2 regions of the Methylocystis sp. MJC1 genome follow, and region 2 is predicted to be linked to the other one. Evidence: riboswitches for the same ligand, from Rfam matches in the RefSeq annotation. Region 2 holds a riboswitch; the other holds the start of a gene.
The links. A riboswitch is a leader RNA that binds a small molecule or an ion and turns the genes downstream of it on or off. The one in region 2 is predicted to bind fluoride.

Region 1: it holds a riboswitch for fluoride, as region 2 does, so the genes downstream of both, OGR47_RS03040 (hypothetical protein) here and OGR47_RS21060 (cation:proton antiporter) in region 2, are expected to answer to the same signal.

Annotation. Positions count from the first base shown of each region.
Region 1 covers NZ_CP107558.1:615,769-624,218, reverse strand. The annotation lists gene OGR47_RS03070 (argininosuccinate synthase) at 1-989, opposite strand, end outside; gene OGR47_RS03065 (hypothetical protein) at 1,192-1,686, shown strand; gene OGR47_RS03060 (Fur family transcriptional regulator) at 1,732-2,160, shown strand; gene OGR47_RS03055 (TPM domain-containing protein) at 2,162-2,980, shown strand; gene OGR47_RS03050 (TPM domain-containing protein) at 2,980-3,588, shown strand; gene crcB (fluoride efflux transporter CrcB) at 3,646-4,020, shown strand; fluoride riboswitch at 4,100-4,161, shown strand; gene OGR47_RS03040 (hypothetical protein) at 4,211-4,657, shown strand; gene purD (phosphoribosylamine--glycine ligase) at 4,883-6,163, opposite strand; gene OGR47_RS03030 (hypothetical protein) at 6,414-7,097, shown strand; gene ettA (energy-dependent translational throttle protein EttA) at 7,235-8,450, shown strand, end outside.
Region 2 covers NZ_CP107560.1:87,360-95,809, reverse strand. The annotation lists gene crcB (fluoride efflux transporter CrcB) at 1-27, opposite strand, end outside; gene OGR47_RS21065 (universal stress protein) at 101-520, opposite strand; gene OGR47_RS21060 (cation:proton antiporter) at 535-1,758, opposite strand; fluoride riboswitch at 1,879-1,940, opposite strand; gene OGR47_RS21055 (hypothetical protein) at 2,067-2,360, opposite strand; gene OGR47_RS21050 (IS110 family transposase) at 2,997-4,037, shown strand; gene OGR47_RS21045 (IS5 family transposase) at 4,338-5,150, shown strand; gene OGR47_RS21040 (HAD-IC family P-type ATPase) at 5,268-7,913, opposite strand.

The DNA of each region.
Region 1 (8,450 bases), on a different replicon from region 2:
TCGGGCGAGAACCAGAAGCCGTTGTAGATCAGCTCAGAATAACGCGGCATCAGCTCGTCCTTGAGATGCGCCGCGCCGCGGTCGAGCGTGATGCTCTCTATGCCACGATGGGCGACGAGCAGGATCGAGCCGCCGGGCGTCTCATACATGCCGCGCGACTTCATGCCGACGAAACGGTTCTCGACGAGATCGAGCCGGCCAATGCCGTGCTGGCGGCCCAGCTCATTGAGCTTGGCGAGCAGCGCCGCCGGCGTCAGCGCGACGCCATCGACCGCGACCGCGTCGCCCTTCTCGAAATCGATGGTGACATATTGCGGCTCGTTCGGCCCCTCCTCGGGATGGCCGGTGCGCGAATAGACGTAGTCCGGCGTCTCCTGCGCCGGGTCTTCCAGCACCTTGCCCTCGGAGGAGGTGTGCAGCAGGTTCGCGTCGGTGGAGAAAGGCGCCTCACCGCGCTTGTCCCTGGCGATCGGGATCTGATGCGCCTCGGCGAAGGCGATGAGATCGGTGCGGGAATGGAAATCCCATTCGCGCCAGGGCGCGATCACGGTGATGTCCGGCTCCAGCGCGTAATAGCCGAGCTCGAAGCGCACCTGGTCGTTGCCCTTGCCGGTCGCGCCGTGGCAAACGGCGTCCGCCCCCATCTGTCTCGCAATCTCGATCTGCTTTTTCGCGATCAGCGGACGGGCGATGGAGGTGCCGAGCAGATAGAGCCCCTCATAGACGGCGTTGGCGCGAAACATCGGAAAGACATAGTCGCGCACGAATTCCTCGCGCAGATCCTCGATGAAGATGTTCTCGGGCTTCACGCCGAGGAGCAGCGCCTTGTCGCGCGCCGGGCCCAGTTCCTCGCCCTGGCCGAGATCGGCCGTGAAGGTGACGACCTCCGCGCCATAGGTCGTCTGCAGCCATTTGAGGATGATGGAGGTGTCGAGGCCGCCGGAATAGGCGAGGACGACCTTCTTGATGTCTTTTTTGGCGCGGGTCATGTCGGGCTCGGTATTGGTGCTTGGTCGGCGCCGTTATAAGCCCGCCGCCGCCGCGCGCAAGCGTTGGGCCTGGGGTTGCGAGTGGTCAGCGGCCCGCTTGGGATGACAGAAGCCGCGATCTTTGGTGTGCGAAAGAGCACAAGCGAGGCGGGTCGAACTGCGCTAGGCTTCCGTTTCTGCCTTCCCTCTCCAGGAGAAGCCCGTGATCAGGAACTCGCTTGCAAGATTTGCCCTGGCCAATTGCGCTTTTTTCATTCTCTGCGCCCCGGCGCCCGCCAAGGACGAGCGGGTTTGGACCCTCTCGGGTCTTGAGGAAAAGAAGCCAGACTTGATCTTTCTCAACTACGGCGTTCCCGAGACGGACGACAGCTTCGGCGCCTTTCGCTGCAAGCCCAAGAGCGGCGTCGTGACCTTCTTCGTCTCCGAGACGAGCGAGAAGCTCAAACCCGGCAAGAGCGCCACAGCGGCGCTTTCCATCGGCGACGTTCAGACGAAAATCGCGGGCAAGCTTTTGCCGAATGAAGAAGCGGGCGTGCCGAGCTTCGAAGGGCGGCTGCCGGCGAATGACCCCATCTTCGAAGCGATGGCGACGGGCGAGACATTGGTCGCGGTCGTCGGTCCCTCCAAACAGACTGCGCCGCTGAAGGGCGCCGCCGAGAAGGTGACGAAATTCGTCGCGGCCTGCGCCAAGCCGTGACGGCGCGGCCTCGTCTTTCGCCCGGCGGGCCGCTACAATGACGTCATGAGCAGCCATCCGCCGCAAGATACGGCCAAAACCATCGCGGGGCTCACCCCCGCGCGCCGTCGCGCGCTCGACATTCTCGTCGAAGCCAACCGGCCCGTCGGCGCCTATGAGATGATCGATCTCATGGCGAGCGCAGACGGCAAGCGGCCGGCCCCCGTCTCGGTCTATCGCGCTCTCGCTTTTCTCCTCGACAATGGCCTGGCGCATCGGCTCGAATCCAAGAACGCCTTCGTCGTCTGCGGCCATTGCCACGGCGCCGAGGAGCCGGTGGTGTTTCTCATTTGCGAGGAATGCGGCGAGGTGAAAGAGGCGACCTCGCCCGGCCTCGCCCGCGAGCTTTCCGCGCTCACCAGCGAAGCGGGCTTCAAGGCGCGCACGCGCGTCGTGGAGATCGCCGGCCGCTGCGCCCGCTGCGCCGGCGCCTGACATGAACGCGCCGGCCCTTGCGTCTCGGACCTTGGTGCTGCGGGGCTTTCTCGTCTTCGTCTTCTGCCTTTTCGCGGCGCTGGCCTTGGCCGCCCCGAATTATCCGGCGCTCACCGGCCGCATCGTCGATCAGGCCGGCGTCATCCCCGAGGCGACGCGCGCCAGCCTGCTAACGAAGCTCAAGGACCTCGAAGACAAATCCAGCATCCAGCTCGTCGTCGCGACAATCAAGACGCTCGACGGCTATGACATCGAGACCTACGCCAACGGCCTCTTTCGCGCCTGGAAGCTGGGCGAAGCCAAAAAGAACAATGGCGTCCTTTTCCTCGTGGCGCCCAGCGAGCGCAAAATGCGCATCGAGGTCGGCTATGGGCTGGAAGGCACGCTGACCGACGCGCTCTCCAAGGTGATCCTCGCCAGCGCCGTCGCGCCGAAATTCAAGGCGGGCGACTATGGCGCCGGGATCGAGCGCGGCGTCGAAGGGATCATCGAAATCCTGAGCGGCGACTCGGCGGAATGGGTGAAGAAGGCTGCGCCTGCGCCCTCGATGGTCGACGAACTTCTTCCCCTGCTCATCTTCGCGCTCTTCGTTTTCATCTTCATCATGATGGCGCGAAGCGCCGGACGTCCGAAGGATTACCGCCACTATCGCCGCGGCGGCCCGCCGATCGTCATCCTGCCGCCGAGCCGCGGCGACTGGGGCGACGGCGGCTCTTTTGGCGGCGGCTCTTCGTGGGGCGGCGGCGACGGCGGCGGCTTCGACAGTTTCTCGGGCGGCGGCGGCTCGTCCGGCGGCGGCGGCGCCTCGGGAGATTGGTGATGCTGCTGACGGAGCAAGACCTCGACGCAATCGCCCAGGCAATCGGCAAGGCGGAGCAGAAAACCTCCGGCGAAATCGTCTGCGCTTTGGCGCGCCGCGCATCGGACTACGCCTATGTGCCGCCGCTCTGGGCCGCCTTTTTCGCGCTCGTCTCGCCCTGGCCGCTCGCCGAATTCACTGATCTTTCCGCCAAGACGATCTACGCCGCGCAGATCGGCGTCTTCATCGTTTCGGCGCTCATCGTCTCCTGGCCGCCGATCCGGCTTGCGCTCACCCCGCGCCTCGTCAAGAAGCGCCGCGCCGAGCGGGTGGCGATCGAGCAGTTTTTTTCCCGGGGCATATCGGGCACCAAAGGCCGCACGGGCGTGCTGATCTTCGTCTCCTTCGCTGAGCATTACGCCCGCATCATCGCCGACGAGGGACTGAACGGTAAAATCTCCGACGCGGAATGGAAGGCGGCGCTCGAGCCCTTGCTGACCTGCCTCGCGCAACGCCGCTGCGCGGAAGGTTTCGTCGTAACGATCGACGAATGCGCACGCCTGCTCGCACGCGCCGCGCCCCCCGGAGAAGAAGGCGACGAACTGCCGGATAAGGTCTATGTGAGTTGAACCTGAGCTGTTATTGCGACCACGGATTTTTCGCATGCATCTGGAGACGTGGTCGCTATGGGCTTTCTCATCGTCTTTCTCGGCGGAGGATTGGGCGCCGCCGCGCGTCACGGGGTCAACCTGCTGGTCGCTCGCGTGACCAGCTCGAGTTTTCCCTTCGGGACCCTGGCGATCAACGTCCTGGGTTCGGCCCTGATGGGCGCGATCATCGGCTATTTCGCCTTGAAGGGCGACTCTCCCCAGCAGTGGCGCCTGTTCCTCACGACCGGCATCCTCGGCGGCTTCACGACCTTCTCGACCTTCTCGCTGGAGGCCGTTTTGCTGTATGAACGCGGCGAGATGGCGGTGGCGACTCTCTATGTGGCCGCGTCGGTTGGCCTGTCCGTGGCGGGGCTGATCACCGGCCTATGGCTCCTGCGGCAATTTTCGTAATTGACTTAGTTCGGAGCGATTGACGCTGCGCCGGAATCGAGGCTAAGGTCACTCGCATTGAGCGTGGGCGAGACAATCGCCGCGCCGAGGGGATGGGGTGCCCCCTTAACCGCCGGAAAGGCTGATGACTCCTGCTTTTGTCGTGACCGCGATCTGATCGATCGCCGGTGCAAGAAGGAGGAGTATTGTTATGAACCAAGACCTCGCCGTCTTTCTCGTTCCCTTCGCCCTCATTATCGGTTGCGGCCTTCTGGCTGCGGGCGGTCTTTATTTCATCAACATCCGCTTTCTCAAGGACGCCCGCTACGCGGTGGCCTCTCTTGCCGGAGGCGCGCTGATTCTCGGCGCGCTGGAGATCATCCTTTACGGCAGCTCCGTCGGCTTCCTCAAAGAGCAGCAACTCAAAACCTCTCTTTGCGAGCTCGATGCGGAAAGCGCCCATCCCGAAGCGCGCCAGGGCGCCGATCCGTCGATCCTACACCGCGCCATCACGGGCTGCATGAAGGAAGCCGGCTACGAATGGGACGGCAACCATTCGCACTGCAAGGAAGCGCCGGTCGCCACTAACGCCTTCTGCTATATCCCTGTCGACTCTTTCGACCGCACCATCACCACCTTCCAGATGAACTTCGAATAAGAAGGCGGCGGACGGTGAGCGCTGCGACGACGCGGCGTTGCACCGCTGTGTGATATAGACCTCTCGAATATTCCTCCGTCATTCCCGACGCTCGCAAAGCGCGAGCGATCGGGAATCCAGAGCAGAATCAGTGCTCTTGTGGCTCTGGATTCCCGGTCGGGCTTTCAGCCCGCCGGGAATGACAATCCCCAATGCGAGCGGGTTTGCTCTAAACTCGCTGATCAATCAGCAGCGCTGCTCCCGCGCGACCTCGCGCCAGCCGATATCGCGACGGCAAAAGCCGCCCGGCCATTGGATGGCATCGACCGCCGCATAGGCTTTGGCCTGCGCCTCCGAGACGCTTTCGCCGAGCGCGGTGACATTCAGCACGCGGCCGCCCGCAGCAAGCAGCCGCTCGCCCTCCAGGCGCGTGCCGGCGTGCGTGACGATGACGTCCGCCATTGCCTCAGCGTTTGCGACGCCGCGAATTTCCGAGCCGGTCAAAGGCGTGCCTGGATAGCCCTTCGCCGCGAGCACCACGGCGAGGGCCACGCGGTCGGAGAAATGCGGGCGCGCCTCGGGGAGCGCCCCGCGCGCTGCGGCGAGCATGATCGACAGCAAATCATCCTCCAGTCGCGGCAGGATGACCTGCGCTTCCGGATCGCCGAAGCGGTTGTTGTATTCGATGAGCTTCGGCCCCTCCGTCGTCAGCATCAATCCGGCGTAGAGCACCCCGGTAAAGGGCGCGCCCTTCTCCTGCATGGCGCGCATCGTGGGCTCGATGATCTCCGCCATGACGCGGCGCTCGATATCCGGCGTCACGACGGAGGCCGGGGAATAAGCGCCCATGCCGCCGGTGTTCGGCCCCGTATCGCCGTCGCCGACGCGCTTGTGGTCCTGCGCCGTGGCGAAAGGCGCCGCGCGGGCCCCGTCGCAAATCGCGAAGAAGGACGCCTCCTCGCCTTCGAGGAATTCCTCAACCACCACCTCGGCGCCCGAACGGCCGAAGAGCCCCGCGAACATCGCCTCCACGGCGCGCTCGGCCTCCTCCAGCGTCTGCGCCACGACGACGCCCTTGCCCGCTGCGAGGCCATCGGCCTTCACGACGATGGGCGCGCCCTTCTCGCGCAGATAGGCAAGCGCTTTGTCCTTGTCGGCGAAGCGCTCATAGGCCGCGGTGGGAATGCCATATTCGCGGCAGAGATCCTTGGTGAAGCCCTTGGAGCCCTCGAGCTGCGCGGCCGCCTGCGTCGGCCCGAAGGCCAGAATTTCGGCGCGCGCCAGCGCGTCCACGAGCCCGCCGATCAAGGGCTGCTCCGGCCCCACCACGACGAGCGCAATTCCCATCTCGCGGCAGAAGCGGATAACCGCGCCGTGATCCCCGGCGTCGAGATCGATATTCTCGCCCACCCGCTCGGTCCCCGGATTGCCGGGCGCGATATATAGGCGGGTGAGCAGCGGGCTCTTCGCCAGCGCATTGGCGATAGCGTGCTCGCGACCGCCCGATCCGATGAGAAGAATGTTCATGCGCGCTCCGCCCGTTTGAACCAACGCTCGCTTCTAAGCAGGATTGCGGAAAAGTGGAAACCGGTTTTCCGCAGCTAATCCTGCAAAATAAGAAACCTAAGCAGGCTTTCATTGCTCCGCCTATGAATGCCGGCTTAGGACGCCCGCCGCACAAAATGCAACAATGGCCCTTCAGCAAGGAACGCTCTGCTTGCTGGCCTTTAATATGGCGCTAGCTACCGGCCCCGGGGGCCATGGCCGGAGTAAAGAAATGTCCATCACCCGAGAGGTCGCCACGCATGAAAATGCGGTCGCTTACGGCGGCTTGATCGACGCTATCGGCGGCGTCGCGACAATCGTCCTGGCCGTCTGCGGCCTGGTCAATATCGCGCCCGTCTACATGACTGCCATCGCGACCATCGTCTTCGGAGTCGCGCTTCTCATCCAGGGCGGCGCCATGGTCTCCGAATATGCGCAGATCGCCTTTCCCGCCGAGACGAGAGGCTTTACCGCCGAGCAGTTCGGCGGCAACAGCCTGGCGGTCGTCTTCCTGGTCGGCGCTGCCGGCATCGTGCTCGGCATTCTGGCCTTGCTGGGCATTAATTCGGGCGTGCTCATGCCCGTGGCCGTCATCGCTTACGGCACGGCGCTCGTCCTGAGCAGCAACGCTGTCTGGCATCTCTTCCTGCTGCGCCGCGCCTCGCGCATGCAGGCGATGACGTCGGGGCAGTCGCTCATCGGCGGCGAAATGCTCGCAAGCGAAATGGCTTCGGGCTCGGCGGCGTTGCAGGCGCTCGCGGGGCTGGCCGCAATCGTGCTCGGGATTCTTGCCTTGGCCGGCAATGTCAACGATCTGACGCTGAATCTCTGCGCGCTGCTCGCCTTGGGCGCCACGCTCGTCCTCACCGGCAGCACGCTCAGCGCGACGGTCATGGGCTTCATGCGGACGCCTTGACGCTCTGCCATCCCGGTCGAGCCCAGCGCCCGACCGGGAGTTCATCATGAACCGCCGATGCAGGCCGCGCGCAGCCCCTCCCCATGGGCGCGAAAATGCTCTAAACACGGCGCCAACTTCTCTCGTTGCGAGGCGATATGGCGCGCCAGTTCATCTACCACATGCAGGGCCTCACCAAGACCTATCCTGGCGGAAAGAAGGTCTTGGACAATATTCATCTCTCCTTCTACCCGGACGCCAAGATCGGCGTCCTCGGCGTCAACGGCGCGGGTAAGTCGACCCTGCTGCGCATCATGGCCGGCATAGACAAGGAATACACCGGCGAAGGCTTCGTCGCCGAAGGCGCGCGCGTCGGCTATCTGCCGCAGGAGCCGCATCTCGATGCGGCGCTCACCGCGCGCGACAACGTCATGCTCGGCGTCGCCGAGAAGAAGGCCGTTCTCGATCGCTACAATGATCTCGCCATGAATTATTCTGACGAGACCGCCGACGAGATGACGAAGCTCCAGGACGAGATCGAGGCCAAGGGCCTGTGGGACCTGGACAGCCAGGTCGATCAGGCCATGGACGCGCTCGGCTGCCCGCCCGACGACGCCGACGTCACCAAGCTCTCGGGCGGCGAACGGCGCCGCGTGGCGCTTTGCCGCCTGCTGCTCGAGCAGCCGGACATGCTGCTGCTCGACGAGCCGACGAACCATCTCGACGCCGAGACGGTGAACTGGCTCGAAGGACATTTGCGCAATTATCCGGGCGCGATCCTGATCGTCACCCACGACCGCTACTTCCTCGACAATGTCACCGGCTGGATTCTCGAACTCGATCGCGGCCGCGGCATTCCCTACGAGGGAAATTACACCAGCTGGCTGAAGCAGAAGCAGAAGCGCCTCATGCAGGAGTCTTCTGAAGACAAGGCCCGGCAGCGCGCGCTCGAAGCCGAAAGCGAGTGGATCGCCTCCTCGCCCAAGGCCCGCCAGGCGAAGAGCAAGGCGCGCATTCAGCGCTATGAGGAGCTCGTCGCCAAGCAGAGCGACAAGGCCCCGACAACCGCGCAGATCGTCATTCCCGTGGCGGAGCGCCTCGGCGGCAATGTCATCGACTTCGAGCACATCACCAAGGGGTTCGGGGAAAACCTCCTGATCGACGATCTCTCCTTCAAACTGCCGCCGGGCGGCATCGTCGGAGTGATCGGCCCGAACGGCGCCGGCAAGACCACGCTCTTCCGTATGATCACGGGCCAGGAAAAGCCCGACAAAGGAACGATCGCGATCGGCGACAGCGTGCAGCTCGGTTATGTCGACCAGTCGCGCGACGCGTTGCACGCCAACAAGACCGTCTGGGAAGAGATCTCCGAAG
Region 2 (8,450 bases):
GATCGAAACCCAAACGTACCTGATCATCCCGTCGCTCATTTGTTGGCGCCTGTCCAATTGATTCTGCATTTAGCCGAAAAGATAAGAATTCGACTCGTTACTACTTCACCACCAGAACGGGACAAGAAGCTAACTGAATTATTCGATCCGCGCGGCTGCCAACCAACCGCTCGTAAATTGCGGAGTGACCCTTCGCTCCAATGATGAGAAGGTCAACACCGAGCTTCTCCGCCAATAGCACGATGTCTCGCACTGGGTGACCAGCGATGATATGCGTCTGCAGCTTTACCTCATGTTCTTCGGCCTTCGCCTGTGCGCGTCGTTGCACGGCGTGGAAGCGTCTGCCCTGAGTTTTGGCCTCCTCACGGACTTCTTCCACGAATTCTGGCATGTAGTCGACTTCCTCGACACAAATCATGTGCAGTTCGGAGCCGTTTTGCTTCGCAATAGTGATCGCCAGCTCCAGTGCGTGAAAGGCATGCTCCGAGCCGTCATTAGCGTGGAGAATCTTGCTGAACACAGGGGCCTCCTCCCTCATTCCGCTCTGCTCGTCGCCTCGGGAAGCGACAAGGTTTCCTGTTGTCCGCTCGTCGCTTCTCTCGCCGTCTGTTCCTCTAGAAGGTGGCGAGGCATAAAAAAGGAGTTGGCGATTACGGTCGGGATCACCGCGCTAGCGATGACGGTGGCGACAAGAGCAGAGTATTGCGCCTGGTCGATGATATGGTGCGAGAGCCCGAAGAGCGCCGATATGGTCCCGAACGTGAGCCCGGTGGACATGAGCAAAGTGGTATACATAGCTTCCCTTGTCGGGGAGGCGAAGACACGAGTTACAGGATAGACGCCGATCATCTTCGTGGTGACCTTCACCACCAGCAGCAGCGCGAACGCTCCCGGCGCCGCTACGAGTTGCGGGACCGATACGAAGGAGCCGGCGCGAATAAAGTAAAACGGCGTGAGTAGTCCGAAGGTCAAGGTGCGGAGGCGCCTGATTAAGGCATGATCCTTTCCCACAGTGCCGGCCAGCACCATACCGATGAGGTAGGCGGGTAGGACGGCCTCACTGTCGGCCCAAGTCGCCAATGCTCCCATCCCAAGGAGGCAGAGCAAAAGGAATTTCGCTTCGAGCTCGGACGGCCTGTTGCCGTAAAGACGAAAAAATCTTGGAGTAATCCAAGGCAAAGCGATAAAGACAGCGGTTCCGGCCCCCAGGAAAACAAGGGTTTTGAAGGTGAATGGCGCGAAAAGAAGGCCCAGCGCCATCACTGTGCCGAGATCGGTGATAAAGCAAGCGGCCAAGACAGTCTTGCCATAATCCGTGACGTTGAAGCCGAATTCGAGCATAACAGCGTAGACGACAGCGACAGAGGTGGTGGACATTGCGACCCCCGCCAGCCAGCTCGGCATAATTTCCCAACCAAGAATGAAATGTGCGCCCGCGGCGCACCCAATGAAGGGAAAGAAGAAGCTTGCCAGGCCCACTGCGACGGCCTCTTTCCACTTTGTACGGAATACCACGGGATCGAGCTCAGCGCCGGCCAAGAAGGTCAGCACAATCGCGCCTGCGCCCGAAAGGAATTTTATCCAACTTTCATCGGTTCCAAGCACCGCGGAACCGATTGCCGCGCCGATCACGAGCTGCGCGATCGTCCCTATAATGATTTCTGATAAAGCAGTCGCGATTTTAAGCCACATGGACACGAGGCTCGCGATCAAAGCGAGACCCAGCCACAAAGCCGCAAGAGCCCAGATTCCAGTCATGGGCGTTCTCCCGCCATGCGCAAAGGCAGGTTTCGCGGACTCAAAGCGCGAGTAACAATGTCAGGGCCGTAAGCGGCCGGTGGCTCTTGGGGCATATACGACTCCCCGCTCGCCCGAATGGACGTTGCAGGAGTCATCAGCCTGTCAAGGCGGTTTTGGGGGACCCCATCCCCATGGTGTTTCTAGTAGGTTATCGGAGGATGCGACTGCTCGTCAAATCCCCTCTCATCTCCGGATAGGTAGCCCCAACGGTGAGGTAAGCAATAATCCGCTCGGAGCAGCGAACGTTTGGACCGAGATCTGCGTTATTAAGAGTCGCGATTGTGGCGCCGGAGGTTGCCATGACGGGGTGTTACGCGATCATCGTTATCACGGCCTGCGGTATTGGCCTTCTCGCGATTTGGGCGGCCGACATCGCACGACGGGCCGTCGCGGCGAGCCTTGTCGGTGAAATCGCTGAATTCGTCAGGGTTATCGAGAGGCAACTGCCGGCAGAAGGCGGCACCGCAAACACGTCCGTAGTCCTGCAAAGCCAATCTTTGCCCTGGTCGCCAGTAATCTACCAGGCGCACTCTGGCCGCGTTGGTTTGCTTGGCGTCCATCGGGCTCGTCTAATAGCGTCGTTCTACGCTTCATTGCAAAGTTTGAATGAGGAATTACGCGGGCATGGGGTCGCGCGCTCACCGAGTGGTTCGCCTGTTCAATCGAATTCAATCTCCGCCAAGCTGAGGACCACGCTCGACCTCGGCGATGAAGCTTTACGAAGCCTCAGGCCTATTGTTTCGAGACCTCGAGATGGTTCTTTACGTCGAGCTTGAGGTGGAAAACTGCATGCGCCCATCCGGGCGTCGGCATGGCTCATAAAGGGAAGAAACGATGGGCGCTATCCTGGAATTGACGAGTTACGCTGCGACGCCCCTTGGAATGGTCGTCATCATTGTGCTTGCGGCGGCTGCTTATTTCGCTGCACGTTGGGTTTTTAACGACTGAGCGAAATTCTTCGCTTACAGACCAGATTATGGCAGGCTGGATCTGAATGATTTGATCCGCCGGGAACTGGGACGTTGCGTTCAGCCGCGCAAAGCAAAGCCGAAGCCTGTTGGGCTCCGCATATGACGCTAGATGGCGTAACGGGCCGCCGGAGGCTGAGGCTTCGCGGAGGAGTGGTCATCCCCCAGAATGGTGGTGTGAGACGGAGTCCGGCTTTCGTCGGCTCCAAGCATCATTGGAGGATGACCATGGACCATTATGCGGGGATCGACGTGTCTTTGGAAGCATCGAGCGTTTGCGTCGTCGATGGCGCCGGGCGAATCGTGCGGGAGGCGAAGATCTCCAGCGAGCCGGCGGCGCTCATCGGCTGGTTGGCGTCGCTCGGGCTGGATTTGGCGCGCATCGGCCTCGAGGCAGGGCCATTGTCGCAATGGCTTTACGCGGCGATGCACGAGGCGGGCCTGGCGGTGGAGTTGCTGGAGACGCGGCATGTGCGCACGGCTCTGCAGACGATGCCAGTCAAGACCGACCGCAATGACGCGCGCGGCATCGCGCAATTAATGCGGCTTGGTTGGTTTCGTCCGGTCCACTGCAAATCCTCGGCAGCGCAGGAGACGCGAGCGCTGCTGACGGCGCGCAAACTGGTTCAATCGAAACTCTATGACATTGAGATGAGCCTGCGCGGGATCTTGCGCGGCTTCGGGCTAAAGGTCGGGCCGACGACGCCGAAGCGTTTCGCACGGCGCATCCAGGAGCTCGTCGGCGGGTATAGGACGCTCGAGATCGTCGCAAAGGCGCTGCTTTCAGCGCATGCGGTCTTGCTGCGCGAGTTCGACATGTTCGAGAAGCTTGTGCGGGCGATGGCGCGCAAGGACAAGCGCGCGAGACTGATGATGTCGGCGCCGGGGGTCGGCGCGATCGTGGCGCTGACTTACGTTTCGGCGATCGATGATCCGTTGCGATTTTCCTCGTCGAAGCGGGTCGGGCCGCATTTCGGCCTGACGCCGAGGAAATATCAGTCTGGCGAAACGGACGTTAGCGGGCGGATTACCAAGATCGGCGACGCTGGCGTGCGCACGGCGCTTTACGAAGCCGCCAACGTCATACTAACGCGGCCGGTGAAGGGCTCCGGCCTCAAAAGCTGGGCGATGAAGCTCGCCCGGCGCGCCGGCATGAAGAAGGCGAAGGTGGCGCTGGCGCGCAAGCTCGCCGTGGTCTTGCATCGGATGTGGATCGACGGGACGCCGTTCGACGCCCGCAAGGCGACCTCGACTGTCGTGGCGGCGTAGGAGAGGAAAAGCAGGGTTTCGGGCGGGGCCAAACACCAGCCTTTCCCGAAGCGTTCGTCCCTCGCCGGGACGATGGATGGGTCAGACCGCAACACGCTCCGTGGGCTCAAGACCACGCGCAACTAGATTGGCCGGCCTCATCCTCATCTTATCCCATCAAGTGGCGGCCATCATTCTTGGCGCCGACCACGGACAGAAGAGTGAACCGGCGAAGGAAGAGCGTTGGGGATTGACAACGAAGCGCCCGTTACAGAAGAGGGTGTTATGTACTTTGGTGGTTGATTGTCTTAATGGAATCGGATGTCTCCGATTCGCAAACCGTATCCGTCTGATGTCAGCGACGAGGAATGGTCGCTGGTTGCGCCGTATCTGACGCTGATGGACGAGGGCGCTCCGCAACGTCAGCATTTGCTTCGTGAGCTTTTCAACGGCCTGCGCTACGTTCTGCGTTACGGCATAGCATGGCGCGCCATGCCCAACGATCTGCCGCCCTGGTCCGCAGTGTATCAGCAATCGCAGCGCTGGCTGGCGGCGGGCGTGTTCGAAGAGCTTGCGCAGGACCTGCGCGCCTTGTTGCGCGTCGCCTCCGGTCGCGCCGAGGAGCCAACCACGGCGATCATCGACAGCCGCACGCTGCGCTCTACGCCGGAAAGCGGTCCACGGGCCGGCTATGACGGCGCCAAGCGCAAGCGCGGCTCCAAGCTGCACATGGCGGTCGACACGCTGGGGCACTTGCTGGCGCTGCACGTTACGCCGGCGAATGTCGACGACCGCGCCGAGGTCGGCAAGCTCGCCGCCGCTGTGCAGGACGCCACCGGCGAGAGCGTCGAGCTTATTTATGTCGATCAAGGTTATACCGGCGAGAAAGCCGCCGAGGCGGCCAAAGCGCAGGGCGTCGAACTCTGCGTGGTCAAACTCTCCGAAGCGAAAAAAGGCTTCGTGCTGTTGCCCAAACGCTGGGTTGTCGAACGATCCTTCGCTTGGGCGACCCGATGCAGGCGGCTGGTCAAAGACTACGAACGCTACGCCGACACACTCGCTGGCCTCCACGTCGTCGCTTTCGCCTGCCTCATGCTCAAACGCGCAGCCGACTTCATAATACAGAGTGCATAACACCCTCTAGGATCGGAAACAACCTATCAAGAGCTTGACCATCATACGACGCTTCAATTCCGAGCCACAGACATAGACCGTTCCATTCCCGAGCCTCTCTGGGAAACTACGGGGCATTCACATGCCCCAGCGTCGGAAAAACCAGACTTTGACAAGCTGGGCCAGAGTCCCGTACGCCAGGAGCGTGGCAGCGAGGATCGGCCAATAAAGCGGAGGCAGAGGCGCAAATTTCAGCGCCTCCCCGAGAGAGGTGAAGGGTAAAGCGGCGGCTACACCGCAGATAATTACTGAGGCTGCGATGAGGGTGGCGCTGGCGCGGCTTTCGAAAAACGGGACTTTCGCCGTTCGAATGATGTGGATGATCAGCGTCTGCGATATAAGCGATTCAACGAACCATCCCGTTTGAAAAAGGGATGGGTTAGCCCACCCGTCGAACACGTAGAACATCACGAAAAACGTCGTGTAATCGAAAATCGAGCTAATTGGACCAAGCAGCAGCATGAACTTAAATATGTTGTCGATATCCCATCTTCGTGGCGCAGCGAGATAGTCCTCGTCGACGTCGTCCGTGGGGATCGCTGTCTGTGAGAAATCGTAAAGCAAGTTGTTGGTGAGAACCTGGATAGGCTGCATCGGCAAAAAGGGGAGAAAAAGGCTCGCGCCTAGCACACTGAACATACTGCCGAAGTTCGAGCTTGCGCCCATTTTGATGTATTTGACGATGTTGCCAAAGACCTTGCGTCCTTCGACGACGCCTTGTTGCAAGATCGTCAGGTCCTTTTCGAGCAGGATGATGTCGGCTGATTCTTTCGCAATGTCGACGGCGCAATCGACCGAGATGCCAACATCGGCAGCTTTGAGCGCGAGGCTGTCGTTGATTCCGTCTCCGAGAAAACCCACGACGTGACCTCGGATATGTAGCGCTCTAACGATCCGAGCTTTTTGGTCGGGAGAGAGTTTTGCGAAAATTGTGGTCGCCTCGGCGAAGTCCGCCAGCTCGTGGTCGGTCAATTTTTCGATCTCGGGGCCGAGCGCGAACCTATCTGCCTCGAGGCCGACCTCCCGACAGATTTTCCGAGTGACAATCTCATTGTCGCCGGTCAGGATCTTGACGGCGACGCCGTTAGCCCGGAGTGAGGCAATCGCCGCGCCGCAGCTTTCCTTGGGCGGATCAAGAAACGCGATGAAACCAAGAAGGACGAGGTCTGCCTCATCCTCAACAGAGTAGGTTTCTTTGGCCTGCGCAAACTCTTTATAAGCGACCGCAACGACGCGCAGTCCGTCTTCATTGAGCTCGTGCGCCATCGCCAGCGCTCTGGCTCTTCGGCGCCAATCAAGCTTCGCAAGCGTCCCATCGATTTCGATGTAGGCGCATATGGAGAGGGTTTCTTCGATCGCGCCCTTGCAGATGAGCAAGTGGGCTCCGCCCTCCCGAAGCAGCGCGCCCGTCAGACGGGCTCGAAGTTTTGCGAAAAGACCTAGTTTTAGATTGCCTGCACCATCGTGGCGGCGAACGATCACAGAAAGGCGCTTACGAATGAAATCAAACGGAATCTCATCAACGCTTTCATAGTTGTGCCGCAAGCGTAGGTTTTTGCCAGTTTCGACGTGATTAAGAACGGCGAAATCGAGAAGGCTTTTCAGGCCGGATTGGTAATGGCTGTTCAGATACGCATATTCCAGGACTCGTTCGTCAGCTTTTCCATCGGCGTTTAGATGCAGATGGAGGGACACGCGATTTTCGGTCAACGTTCCGGTCTTATCGGCGCAGAGAACATCCATCGCTCCAAAATTCTGGATAGCGTTCAGGCGCTTAACGATCACACGCTTTTTCGCCATTGCGATTGCGCCTTTGGCCAAATTGACCGTGACGATCATCGGCAGCAGTTCGGGGGTCAATCCAACTGCGACTGCAAGGGCGAACAACAGCGCCTGGAGCCAATCGCCCTTCGTCAGGCCATTGATCAAAAAGACGCTCGGCGCGAGCGCCAGCATGAAGTATATCATCAGGCGAACAAACCTGTTGACGCCCTTGTCGAAGCTTGTTGGCTCTCTTTTCTGTGCAATGCGGGATGCCAGCTCGCCAAAATAGGTCCGCGCGCCAGTGTGTACGATGACGCCGGTGGCGAAACCGCTAACCACACTACAGCCCATCAGACAGATGTTTGGCGCGTTTAACGGGTCGGTAGCGGCTCCATCCGATTGTGCGGATTTCTCGACGGGCATTGCCTCGCCGCTCAGAGTCGATTGATCGACGAAAAGATCCTTGGTCTTAAGCAGCCGTAGATCGCCAGGAATCATATCTCCCGCCGACAGACGCACAATGTCGCCTGGAACTAGCTGCTCCATCGGTATTTCCTCAAATCCGTTGGAAGTGAGTTCTTCTCCGATGGGCGAGCGCCGGCGTCGAACGGTCGCCGTCGTTTTTACGACGGCTCGAAGCTTGGCGGCTGCATCGTTCGACCGATGCTCCTGGACGAAAGCCATGCTGATGGCGAGCGTTACGATGACGCAAATAACAACGGCCGCGTTAGTATCCCCCAAAAAATAGGAAATAGCTGCGAGGCCGAGAAGTAGCGCGTTCAGCGGATTCCTAGCGCTCCCCCAAATCTCGTGGAGCGGCGTGGGTCGGGCTTCTTGTGCGACGAGATTAGGTCCGACCGTCCGCAGCCTCACCTGCGCCTCGAGGGAGGCAAGTCCCTCCGGCGATGTTCCCAAAAGGCCGAAGACGGACTGCTCCTCCAGCCCGCTAACTGCAGCGATCTCGTCCGAGATGGAAATGCTTGCGGGCGGAGCCGGTTTGAGGCCCCCTTGCAAAAAGGCTAGCTGCGCGAAAGGGGGCAGAGCCGCGAGACGGAATAACGTTGATCTCGGAATGCCAATTTTCGCGAGTGCGACACTGATGACCTCGGTGGTCACTTTCCAACCCGAGCGACGAAGCGACTCACGGAAGAATTCCTCTCGCTGGCTACCGCCCGACGGTTTCTCTTTAAGCTGATCCAAGGGGTACGAATTCATCCCCGAAGGCTACGGTCGATCGACGGGTCGATCAATCCCATTTTGAGTGCCAGAAAATTCCTGCAAAAGTCCAAATTGCAGTGCCAGCATGGCATTTAGATCTCAGCTAAGCCATTGATTCTATGTAACTGGCCAGTCCCAGATTGAAATACCAATCGACACCATGGGCGCCCCTCGCGTCGTCGACGTGCGGGCGGGGAGCTTTCGCTGGGGTTGGCGCTGATCGCGCTGCTACGCGGCGAGCCCGCCCGCTCATCGCGGGCGCCGCGCTTTATCCCCTGC